One region of the Marinobacterium aestuarii genome, then DNA from elsewhere that is predicted to be linked to it. Evidence: predicted binding sites of a transcription regulator. Region 1 holds the regulator's gene; each other region holds the start of a gene.
What was found. Region 1 encodes LexA, which represses DNA repair genes until DNA is damaged. Its sites were predicted from a motif close to TACTGTNTANNTANACAGTA; they were not measured.

Region 1 (4,210 bases):
GGGCAGGTCGACACCTTCGGCGAAGGACGCCAGACCAAAAATAATGCTCTGCGTGCCCTTGTCGATCGCCGCCCGATGCTGCTGCAGTATTTCATTCTTCGAAAACTGGCCCTGGGACAGAATCGTATTCTTAATGGAATCACCCAAGTGTTCAAGCACAGTGCGCATCTGGCGCCATGAACTGAACAAAACCAGGGTAGCACTGGCCTGGGGCAGCCGCTTGGCAAGAAAATCAGCAACCTCTGCAGTATGGGCCTCGGGGTTCGAGGGATCCGCCTGCATGGGGGGCACCCAGAGCTCGGCACAGCGCTGATGGTCGAACGGGCTTTGCAGCCGTTCGCAGGGGCTGTCCGCGGGCAAGCCCAGATCCACCAGCACACGGTCAAAGTGCCCCAGGGCCGTCAGCGTTGCCGAAGTGACAACAGCGCCGTAACAGTGCTGCCACAGATGCTCGCTAAGCGTTGCCGCCGCCGACACCGGGCTGCTGCGGCACTCGAAATCCACCCCGTCGGGAGATTCAATCACATTGATCCAGCGCGCCGTTGGCGAGCTGCCCTCGGGATCCGGATTGCGATAAGAACGTGCCAGCGAGTGGATCGATTGCATCCGCGAGAGCAATAACCCAGTTTGCGGATACCAGCGCTCCGCTGCATCCTTTTCGATCTCAGGAATACCGCCATCGATGGCTTCTTTAAGCAAATCCACGATTTGCTCGAACTTGACCACCGCCTTGTCTGCAACCTTGGCCACATCTCCCGCCTCGATGCGTAGCGCCTCGGGTAACTGGCCGTTGGGGAAGCGGAAACGATCCGACTTGGGGCTACCGCTGGATTCGGTGAGCAAAGCGCGCAGGGTGCGCTGAAAGCTCTCCAGACACTGATTCAGGTCGGTAAAAGGCTGGGCCAGCTGTGTTATATAGGTGCTGAGCACCTGATGTTCGCCACAGTCGACGCGCATTTTCTCCAGCTGGCGGGTGGCCGCCGAAAGCCAGCGAATGCTACCCGCGACTCTCATGCTGTAGGAGAAGTGACCGATCGCCTTGGCCGCCAGATGGTGGCCTTCGTCAAACACATAAATGCTGTCGGCGGGATCCGGCAGAATGGCGCCGCCCCCCAGGGCCAGGTCCGCCATCACCAGATCATGATTGGCAATCACCACCTCAGCCTGATCCAGGGATTCCCGCGCACGGTAAAACGGACAGGCACTGAAATTGTGGCAGCGCCTGTTGGTGCACTGCAAGTGATCGCTGGTGAGCGGATGCCACAGCTGATCTTCCAGTTCGCGCTTGAGGTTATCGCGGTCACCGTCCCAGCGGCCGGAGGCAAACTCGTTCAGCAGTTCGCGATAAAGCCCCAGGTCCGCCTCATCGAGCTTGTGGACCTGTTCATCTTCGTACAGCGCCATCTGCCCCATCGCGCCCTGACTGTCGAGAATACGCTCGGCCTTGCTGATACACAGATAGCGCCCGCGCCCCTTGGCCAAGCTCACCTTGACCGGCAACTGGGCGTGCAGCGCAATATCCGGCAGATCCTTGTACAGCAGCTGTTCCTGCAGCGCCACGGTTGCCGTCGAGAGCACCAGTTTCTTGTTGGCGGCCTTAGCTATCGGGATGGTGCCCAGCAGATAGGCCAGCGTCTTGCCCGTACCGGTGCCGGCTTCTACCAGCACGACATGACCCTCGGACTGGCGCACACCCGAGGCATCGGCCTGGACACCACCAATAACACGCGCAACGGCACCCACCATCTGGCGTTGCCCATAGCGCGACTTGAGACCCTTGGCGTCCAGAAACGCTCTATAGGCCTGCTGAATCTGTTGTTTGAGGTCCTCGGTTAGCAACGCGGCATCCGGATCAGCTGAGACAGGAGCCGCGATTCTAGCAAAACACTGGATATATCAACAGAATTTGCTTTACGGGATTAAGCTACTGTATATACTTACACCTACTGTATAAAACAACAGGTTAAAACCATGAAGCTGACTCGCCGACAAACGGATGTGCTCGAGTGCATCAAAAAGCATATCGAAACCTCCGGCTACCCGCCCACGCGGGCCGACATTGCGCGTGATCTTGGCTTCAAATCAGCCAATGCCGCTGAAGAACACCTCAAGGCGCTGGCGCGCAAGGGCGCGATTGAAATCATTCCCGGCACCTCCCGCGGCATACGCCTGCCGGACCTCGGGCTCGATGCCGCCAATGAAAGCCTGCCCATTGTCGGCCAGGTAGCGGCAGGCTCACCCATACTGGCCCAGCAGCATATAGAGGATCACTGCACCATTTCGGCGGATTTTTTCCATCCGCCGGCGCACTACCTGCTGCGAGTAAAAGGCCAGAGCATGCGTAATATCGGCATCATGGACGGCGACCTGCTGGCGGTACATCAGTGCCAGGAAGCCCGCAACGGCCAGATAGTGGTCGCGCGCATCGGCGACGAAGTTACAGTGAAACGCTTCAAGCGCGAGAATAATCGCGTTTACCTATTAGCCGAGAACGAAGACTTTGCCCCCATCGAGGTCGATCTCAGGGAGCAGGACATATCCATTGAAGGCCTGGGTGTCGGCGTTATCCGCCGCGGAGGAGAACCACTATGAACCTGGCACCGACCCCCAAATACCGTCGCACCCTTTGTCAGGGCAAGAGCCTAAATGCCGCCAGCAAAACCCCTGCCCTCAGCGGCAAAGGCGCCGGTAAACTGACCGAAATCATTACCCATGACAGCAACCTCTCCAGCATGCCCCTGCTGATGCCACTACTGGCACAACTGAGCCGGGATGATCGCTGGTTTGCCTGGGTCGCACCGCCTGCACTGCTGCCAAAAACACTGTTGACCGATGCCGGGATCGATCTTGGCAAGGTCATTCTGCTGCAACCCGACAGCGGCCACAGCGTGTTTGATCTCGCCCGCCGCGCCCTGAGTGCCGGCACCTGCCATGCGGTAATTTCATGGCCGGGCTACTTGTCGGAGTTTGAACTCAAGGCACTCGAACAGGCAGCGGCCTGTGGCGACAGCCAGGGTATTCTGATTCGGGGTCGGGAGCACGCCTGAAGCCGCCAGGCCTGCCTGCCTGCCTGCCTGCCAGGCCTGCCTGCCTGCCAGGCCTGCCTGCCTGCCTGCCTGCCTGCCCAAGCCTCATATTGAGTGACACTCAGGGCAAGAGGCGCGTGAGCTGCAGCGCATCCAGTCGATAACCACAGCCGTAGCCCAGCCCAGCCCAGCCCATGAGCGAACACCCATGAAGGTCCGGACTGCAGTTCGTAAATAGCAATTTTTGAAGAGAGGTTAGGGAAAAGCCGTTAGTGAATAACAGGCGGCCTGAGCACATCGGCCTCGGCTTCACGCTGGCGCGCACCCGCCTCAGCCACCAGCTGAACACCGGCGGACAGCATAATCTTGGCGATATTGATACGCTCGTCACCCAGCTTGCTGGACAACTCATCGGAAAAGCTTAGCGTCAGTAGCGGCTCATCCTGCTCACTGGAACGACGAACAACAATTTCACCCGTCTCCAGCATGACAATTTCAAGCAATGCGTCTTTCATTTAATCCTTTCGCCTTCTGCTTCGGCGCCCGGTGCCGCCTTGAAACCTGCTACCCGCACCTTTATCAGCATGCATAGATCCGCTCTATACCTGAGTGACCGCCAGCGACACTCAGGGTAAAACGGCTACTGCAACCTCACCATTCCTGCATGCCGGCACGCAAGCGCTCGACAAGCTGGGCCAGCTCGCGCTGCCATAGCTGACACTGCTGAGGCGTGACTTGCGTTACCGTATCGGCACTGAGCGGCATCAATCGAATCTCGGACTGACTCTCAACCGCATTGAGCGCCTGGGCCTTGGCGCCTGGCTGCCAGCAGGCTTCATAGGCCGCGCGCAAGCGCCGCAGCCAACTGGCGGCATCCTGCTCCAGCGAGGCCAGTTCGGTACGCTCGGGCGACTGCACCGCCGCCTGCTCAAAGAGCGCATCAAGGTCGGCAAAACTCTGCAGCTGTGCCACCTCCAGACGGTAGTGATCACCGATTTCACACAGAAAGGCACCATAGGCCGACGCCAGATGGAACAGCACCGACTCCTGGCAACACTCAACCTGAGCCTGACGACTCCAGCCGGTGGAAACCTGCGCCTGGGCCAGCTGCTCCAGCTGCAGTTGAACAAAGTTCAGCTTCTGGCTGGTGCGGGTCACAAATACGCTCATGCAATCTACTCCGC
Region 2 (4,210 bases), 2.1 Mb from region 1:
CGGTGATCAGCTCATCAAGGTTTTCGAGGCGAGACTGTGCCTTTTCACCCTTTTCCTTCTCGTGATGCTGTACCAGACCGCTGTGCTTGATCATGTGCTCGGTCTGCTCGTGCAGCTGGGTATCCCGAGTCTCAGTATCGAGCCTGTCGATCAGCTCAAGGAAGCCCCGCAGGGCATTGCCGGCACGGGCTGGCAGCAGCCCCTGCTCGATAATTTCGCAGGCCGCCTGCCACATGCTCAGTTCCTGCTCGCGGGCGTGCTGGCGCAGCAGTTCGATGGTACGGGTGCCTATGCCGCGGGTCGGTACATTGATCACGCGCTCCATGGCGGTGTCGTTGTGACGGCTCGACATCAGGCGCAGATAGGCCAGGGCGTTCTTGATTTCCAGCCGGTCGTAGAAGCGCTGTCCGCCGTAGATGCGATAGGGCACGCCTGCGCGGATGAGCATTTCCTCGAGAATACGAGACTGGGCGTTGGAGCGGTACAGCACGGCGGAGTCGACCCGCAGGTTGCCGTCCTGTACCCACTGCTGGATGCGGCCGACAATAAAGCTGGCTTCGTCCTGTTCATTGAAGGCCGAGTAGACCGACAGTAGCTCGCCATCGCTGCCTTCGGTCCAGAGCTGCTTGCCAAGGCGCCCCTGGTTATTGCCGATCACGGCGTTGGCCGCCTGCAGGATGTTTTTGGTGGAGCGGTAGTTCTGCTCCAGCTTGATGGTCGTGGTGCCGGGGAAGTGTTCCGGCAGGTTCTGGATATTCTCGATGCGGGCGCCGCGCCAGCCATAGATCGACTGGTCATCGTCGCCGACGGCCATCAGCTTGCGCTCTGTGCCACAGAGCAGGCGCAGCCAGGCGTACTGGATGGCGTTGGTGTCCTGAAACTCATCCACCAGCAGGTAGCGAAAACGCTCCTGGTAGTGCTTGAGCAGCGCCGGCGAGCGATCGCGCAGCAGCTCAAGACTGCGCAGCAGCAGTTCGCCGAAATCGATCATGCCGCCACGCTCGCAGGCCTGTTCGTAGGCTACGTAGATATTCAGCATGGTGCGCTGGAATGGGTCGTTGGAGGGCTCTATGTGGCGCGCACGCAGGCCTTCGTCTTTCTGGGCGTTAATAAACCACTGGAACTGTCGCGCCGGCCAGCGCTGTTCGTCCAGGTTCATTTCCTTGGCCAGACGCTTGATCAGGCGCAGCTGGTCGTCGCTGTCCATGATCTGGAAGTTGTCCGGCAGGCCGGCATCGCGCCAGTGCGAGCGCAGCAGGCGGTGCGCCAGGCCGTGGAAGGTGCCCACCCACATGCCGTGGGGGTTGAGTCCCAGCAGTTCTTCGATACGCCCGCGCATTTCCCGCGCGGCCTTGTTGGTAAAGGTCACCGCCATGATCGAGTAGGGCGAGATGTCCTCGACCTGGATCAGCCAGGCAATGCGGTGCACCAGCACGCGGGTTTTGCCGGAGCCGGCACCGGCCAGCACCAGCAGATTCTGCACAGGTGCAGAGACCGCTTCGCGCTGGGCATCGTTGAGTGAGTCAAGAATCGGGGTTAAATCCATGGCGGCAACAATCGGGCTCTGCGGTTGATCTCGGGGCCGTCTGCGCGTTAGTCGCGGGCGACCCCGGGAAGATAAAGGGCTGTATGGACGTCCAGTATAACCCGAACGACTACGATTGGCTGCCGCCCTGATTCAGGGCAGCTGCGAAGGCTGTTCTATGCGGTGCAGCAGAATGCGCTTGAGCTCGTCGGGGTTCTTGAGCTTCATTTCAACGCCCTGGCGCCCGGCCTGTTCGATACCCAGCCAGGGAATCAGGCGCGAGAGCCAGAAACGCATGGCGGCGGTGCGGGTCAGCTGTGACCAGACCTGACGCTCGTCGTCGGTGAACGGCCGTACAGCGTTGTAAGCCTGCAGCAGGGCAGCTTCACGTTCAGTGTCTATGCTGCCGTCTGGCTTGGTGCACCAGTCGTTGGCCACTATCGCCAGATCGTACAGCAGATAGGCAGTGGCGGCGTTGTAGACATCCAGAATGGCGCTCACGTCGGTGCCATTGAAGAGCGCGTTGTCGTGAAAGAGGTCACCATGGATCACGCCCATGGGCAGATCCAGTTTGGCTGCACGCAGGGCATCGAAGTTACGCACTTCGGTGCTGAGCAGCTGGGCTTCATCTTCCGGCAACAGGCGAGCAATCTGCTGGCTCTCGCGGCGCCACCAGAAGACGCCGCGGTGGGCCTGGCGGTGCAGATAGAACTCGGAGCCGGCCAGATGCAACTGGGCCAGGGCTGCACCAGCGGAGCTGCAGTGCGCCGGGCTGAGTTCTGTCTGGGACACATGCTGGCCACCAAAGCGCGGCAGCAGCAGCGCCGGGCGGCCGTGCAGTTGCTTCAGGGCAATGCCGTCACGGTCCTTGAAGGGTGCGGGCACCGGGCTGCCGCGCTCGGCCAGCCAGCAGGTCAGCTCGACGAAAAAGGGCATTTCATCCAGCGTAAATTCTTCGAACAGTGTCAGGACAAACTCCTGTTCGAGGCCGGCAGGGCTTTTAAGCGTGACAAAATAGTTAGTGTTTTCTATACCGCCTTCTATACCCTTGTGGGCGACCAGCGTGCCGAGATCAAAGTCGGCCAGCAGGCGGTTGAGGTCCTGAGCAGTTACTTCTGTATATACCGCCACAATATTACCAGCTGAAGATGACCCATTTGGGGATTAGCAGGGAGGATTCTTCGAAGCGGCTGAATTCACCGCTACCCTCGACCGGCACCAGATAATAGGGCTTCCCGACTTTGGGAACCACCTTGACCTCTTTCAGCACACCGTTGACGCGGTATTCGTAAAAGGCGCGTTCGTCGTTATGGCGAATGGTGATTTGCGGGGCGTCTTGCCCGAACTCCGGCAATGTCTCCGCCTGCGCCGGCGGCACCAGCAGAAGGCTGGCGAGCAACAGCAGTTTTTTCATCATATTTCCATATTCGTTGGTTGGCTGCGGCATATTTAATATGATTGTCAGCCCTGACACTATCCCCCGGCACTAACAATCATGGATACCGCTATGAGCGAGCAACACCCATCCCTCATTCTAGTCGACGGCTCTTCCTATTTATACCGTGCATTCTTTGCTTCCCAGCAGGCCGACATGCGCACCAAAGAGGGCTTTCCGACGGGCGCGGTGCGGGTGGTGACCTCGATGCTGCGCAGCCTGATCAAGCAGTACCCGAAAAGCCCGGTGGTGGTGGTGTTCGACGCCAAGGGCAAAACCTTCAGGGACGAGCTGTTTGCCGAGTACAAGGCCCAGCGGCCATCCATGCCCGATGACCTGCGGCTGCAGATAGAGCCGATTCACGACATCATCCGTGCCATGGGCCTGCCCCTGCTGATGGTGGACGGGGTCGAGGCCGATGATGTGATCGGCACTCTGGCGCGTCAGGCCAGCGCCCAGGCCATGAGTACGCTTATCTCCACCGGGGACAAGGATATGGCGCAGCTGGTGGACGAACATGTGACCCTGATCAACACCATGAACGATGTGCGCATGGATGCCGCCGGGGTGCAGGAAAAATACGGTATTCCCCCGGAACTGGTAATCGACCTGCTGGCGCTCATGGGCGACAAGGTCGACAACATTCCTGGCGTGCCGGGGGTGGGAGAGAAAACGGCGCTGGGGCTGTTGCAGGGTATTGGCGGCATAGCCGCGCTTTATGAAAATCTCGACAAGATTGCCACCCTGGGTTTTCGCGGTGCCAAGACCATGGCCAAGAAGCTGCAGGAAAACCGCGAAGCGGCGGAGCTTTCGTACCTGCTGGCGACCATCAAGACCGATGTCGAGCTGGATCAGGGCGTCACCGACTTTGGCCTGCCGACGCCGGACAATGAAAAGCTGCAGGAGCTGTTTGGCCGCTTTTCGTTTCGCAGCTGGATTCAGGAACTGGGCACCTCGTCGCGGGCACAGAGCATAGCGCAGGCCGCTGCCGATGCCACGGCGGGCACTGTGGCCACAGAACCCTCTCAGATCGAATACGAAACCTTGCTGGAACAGGCGGATCTGGACCGCTGGGTCAGCGCGCTCAAGGCTTCAAGCCTGTTTGCCTTTGATACCGAAACGACCAGTCTGGATTCCATGCAGGCGGAGCTGGTGGGTGTGTCTTTTGCCATTGAACCTGGCCGTGCGGCCTATGTGCCCCTGGCCCACGACTATGTGGGCGCACCGGAGCAGCTCGATCGCGCCGCCGT
Region 3 (4,210 bases), 2.4 Mb from region 1:
CGTGGTGCAGGTCGATGCCGGACTCTTTCTTGAACTCGTCTGCCAGGTAGTTGATCAGCTTAAGGTCGAAATCTTCACCACCGAGGAAAGTATCACCGTTGGTAGCCAGTACTTCGAACTGGTGCTCGCCATCAACATCGGCGATTTCGATGATGGAAACGTCGAAGGTACCACCACCCAGGTCGTAGACGGCGATGGTGCGGTCACCCTTGCCCTTGTCCAGACCGTAGGCCAGGGCAGCGGCAGTCGGCTCGTTGATGATGCGTTTGACGTCCAGACCGGCGATACGGCCAGCATCCTTGGTCGCCTGACGCTGAGCATCGTTGAAGTAGGCCGGTACAGTGATAACGGCTTCAGTCACCGCTTCACCCAGGTAGTCTTCGGCGGTCTTCTTCATTTTTTTCAGGATTTCGGCAGACACCTGGGGTGCAGCCATCTTCTTGCCTTTAACCTCAACCCAGGCGTCGCCATTGTCGGCTTCGACAATGGAGTACGGCACCATCTTGATGTCTTTCTGTACGACATCGTCCTTGAAACGACGGCCGATCAGGCGCTTGATGGCAAACAGGGTATTGGTCGGGTTGGTTACAGCCTGACGCTTGGCCGGCTGCCCTACCAGGATTTCGCCATCTTCGCTGTAGGCAATGATGGACGGCGTGGTGCGGTCGCCTTCGGCGTTTTCCAGCACGCGAGTCTTGTCGCCATCCAGGATCGCCACACAGGAGTTGGTGGTTCCCAGGTCGATACCAATAATTTTACCCATGTGTCTTTGCTCCAGTTCTGCGGTGCCTGTGTTGCAAGGCACGAAATCCGATTAACTTGCTTGCAGTTCTATATAGGGCCGAATATCGCCGTTTCAAGCGCCGGCCCCTAAAGTCTCTGCTTAACTTTTCGAAACCATGACCATCGCCGGACGCAACAGGCGACCATTGAGGGTGTAGCCTTTCTGCACCACCGCGACCACGGTGTTGGGCGCCGTATCAGGCGCATCCACCAGCGACATGGCCTGATGCAGAGCCGGGTCGAAGGCCGTACCCTGCGGATCGACAGACTCGATCTTGAACTTGTTCAGACCCGAGACCAGCATGCCCAGCGTCAGCTCGACACCTTCGCGGATGGCCTGAGTAGCAGCGTCTTCCTTGTCGAAGGTCTCAACCGCACGCTCCAGGCTGTCGACCACCGGCAGCATTTCGTTGGCAAACTTCTCGACACCAAACTTGTGCGCCTTTTCCACATCCTGCTCGGCACGACGACGAACATTCATGAAGTCGGCCTGAGTGCGCAGCAGCTGATCGCGCAACTCATCCATTTCAGTGGTGACAGTCTCGAGTTCCTGAGCCAGGGTTTGAGCATCAGGCAGCTCTGCGGCATCCGCTGTCGCAGCGGCTGCGTCTGTCTGCTGTTCTTCGGCTACCGGCGATTCCAGGATTTCATCCGCCGGATTTTTCTCTTGCTCTGCCATTCCTGTTACCCACCTCAATGCAAAGATGTTTGAAAACATTACTGCTGCTGTATATGGGGTTATTCGCCGGTGATTCAACCGCTACCACAGAAAAAATTTGCTACGCGATGCATCGAAGATTGCAACGGCAATGGAAATGACCTATACAGTAAAAACACTGTATGAAAACACAGGTAAAACACCATCATGCTCAGTCAGCTGACGATCCGCAACTTTGCCATTGTCGAAAGTCTGGACCTGGAACTTGCCGCCGGCATGACCGTTGTCAGCGGTGAAACCGGGGCCGGCAAGTCCATCATGCTCGATGCCCTGGCCCTGGCCCTGGGTGATCGCGCCGAAACAGGCGTGGTACGCACAGGCGCCGAGCGCGCCGAAATCATCGCCAGTTTCAATATCAGCGGCCTGCCCGATGCCACCGCCTGGCTGCAGGAGCAGGATCTCGACCAGGATGGCGACTGTATCCTGCGCCGGGTGATCACCCGTGAAGGGCGCTCACGCTCCTATATCAACGGTCAGCCCTGCCCGGTCACGGCCATCCGTACCCTGGCGAATCATCTGGTGGATATTCACGGCCAGCATGAACACCAGCGCCTTCTCAAGCGCGACTACCACCGTACTCTGCTGGATGAACATGCCGGCCAGAGCAAACAGGCCGGCCAGGTACGCGACACTTTCCTGCGCTGGCGCCGGCTGGACCAGGAACTGAGCAGCCTGACCGAACAGAGTGCCGAACAGGCCGCCCGCATCCAGCTGCTCAGCTACCAAACCGACGAGCTGGATCAGCTTGGGCTGCAGGACAATGAACTCGGCGCACTGGAAGAAGAGCAGAAAACCCTGGCCAACGCCGATGACATTCTGCACACCGGACACCAGCTACTGGAACTCACCGCCGACGCCGAACAAGCCAACTGCCTGAGCCTGCTGGCGCACTGCGAACAACTACTGCACTCGCTCGATGTTCAGTCGCCGGCCCTGCAGCAGGCCGCCGAAATGCTCGGCAGCGCACAGATACAGATAGAGGAAGCCAGCCAGGAGATTCGCCACTATCTGGATCGCGTCGAGGTCAACCCGCAGCGCCAGAAGGACGTCGAAGAGCGCCTCTCCAGCATCTATGACATAGCACGCAAGCACCGCATCAAACCCGAAGCGCTGGTGAGCTTTCACAGCGAACTGAAGCAGGAGCTCAACTCCCTGAGCCGCTCCGATGAGGAGCTCGACCTGCTTGCCCAGGCGGTCACCGCCGCCCGGGAGTCTTACAGCAAGGCAGCTGCACGCCTGAGTCGCGGCCGGCAAAAGGCGGCACGACTGCTCGGCAAGGCCGTGGATGCACAACTGCACGAGCTGGGCATGAATGACGCCCGCTTTGAAGTCAGCCTCAGTCCCTTGCCGCAAGAGCGCCAGGGGACACACGGGCTGGAAGAGGTGGAATTCCTCATCAGCGCCAACCGTGGCCAGCCCGCACGCCCACTTGGCAAGGTCGCATCAGGCGGCGAGCTGTCCCGTATCAGCCTGGCGATTCAGGTCATCACTGCGCAGACCTCCGCCACACCTACGCTGATATTCGACGAAGTCGATGTCGGCATCGGTGGCGCCATAGCCGAAGTCGTGGGTCGCATGCTGCGCCAGCTCGGCGAACGCGCCCAAATCCTGTGCGTAACCCACCAGCCACAAGTTGCATCCCAGGGACACCAGCACCTCTTCGTCAGCAAGATTGCCGGTGATGTGCATACCCACACCCGCATTCGCAACCTGGACAGCAACGATCGCGTGCAGGAAGTGGCCCGCATGCTGGGCGGTATCGACATTACCGAGCGCTCCGTCGCCCATGCGCGGGAAATGCTCGGGGTCGGTTAGGAGGCTGCAGACGCAAAAAAGCCGGCTTTCACCGGCTTTTTTTGTAACTAGTGTACTGCTTCGCTCTTAGAGGCGCTTTTAGCGAGTCGCCAGGAGGTGGGCCGCACGGCGCATTTTCGAAGGCATAGTGGGCTATGTCGAGGAAATGCAACACCGCGGACGGCCTTCTGGCGGCTCGCCCGCAGGGAGCGCGCCAATTCGCGCCCTGCTGTGTTGCCGCTCTTGGCAAGAGCCCCACTATTACCGGCGAACGGCGCCTTGCCGGACACGCATTGGCGGGCTCTATAAGCACCCATTAGGGCGAAGCAGTACACTAGTACGTCTAGCAAACTCTTGCGACCGCTTTTATAACGATGTGAAATGACCGCAGCGGACAACCCTTCCACAGGCGGCAACCTTCACAGCTGTCTGCAGCAAAAAGCGACTAGCGCTTTTCGCAACCATCCTTGCACAGGCCATACAGATACAATGTGCGGTCGGTCAGGCGAAAGCCCAGCTCTTCTGCAATCGCATTCTGACGCCGTACCAGCTCAGGATCAGTGAATTCCCGCACCTTGCCACAACGTACGCAGACCACATGGTCGTGCTGCTGATCACTGGCCAGCTCGAACACCGAATGCCCGCCTTCGAAGTGATGACGCGACACAAGACCGGCCGTTTCAAACTGCGTCAGCACCCGGTAAACCGTTGCCAGGCCGACGTCTTCTCCCTGTTCGATCAACAACTTGTATATGTCTTCAGCGCTAAAGTGATCTCCCTCACCGGCACGCTCCAGAATCTGGTAGATCTTGACCCTGGGCAGGGTGACTTTCAGTCCTGCCTTACGCAGTTCCTGATTTTCAAGCGCCATAATCTTTCTCTATGCTGTTCGCGATTTTGGATGTTAGACTTCAT

Region 2: a site for LexA is predicted at 1,624-1,643, ahead of uvrD (DNA helicase II). Genes of this name have one in related genera too.
Region 3: a site for LexA is predicted at 1,618-1,637, ahead of recN (DNA repair protein RecN). Genes of this name have one in related genera too.

What each region holds. Positions count from the first base shown of each region.
Region 1 is NZ_CP015839.1:2,959,510-2,963,719, forward strand. Features, by position in the region: gene dinG (ATP-dependent DNA helicase DinG) at 1-1,839, opposite strand, end outside; gene lexA (transcriptional repressor LexA) at 1,972-2,592, shown strand; gene A8C75_RS12970 (cell division inhibitor SulA) at 2,589-3,047, shown strand; gene A8C75_RS12975 (hypothetical protein) at 3,296-3,541, opposite strand; gene A8C75_RS12980 (DUF6586 family protein) at 3,678-4,196, opposite strand.
Region 2 is NZ_CP015839.1:5,094,354-5,098,563, reverse strand. Features, by position in the region: gene uvrD (DNA helicase II) at 1-1,546, opposite strand, end outside; gene A8C75_RS22410 (homoserine kinase) at 1,679-2,656, opposite strand; gene A8C75_RS22405 (DUF2782 domain-containing protein) at 2,661-2,939, opposite strand; gene polA (DNA polymerase I) at 3,033-4,210, shown strand, end outside.
Region 3 is NZ_CP015839.1:550,711-554,920, reverse strand. Features, by position in the region: gene dnaK (molecular chaperone DnaK) at 1-763, opposite strand, end outside; gene grpE (nucleotide exchange factor GrpE) at 884-1,462, opposite strand; gene recN (DNA repair protein RecN) at 1,649-3,316, shown strand; gene fur (ferric iron uptake transcriptional regulator) at 3,741-4,166, opposite strand.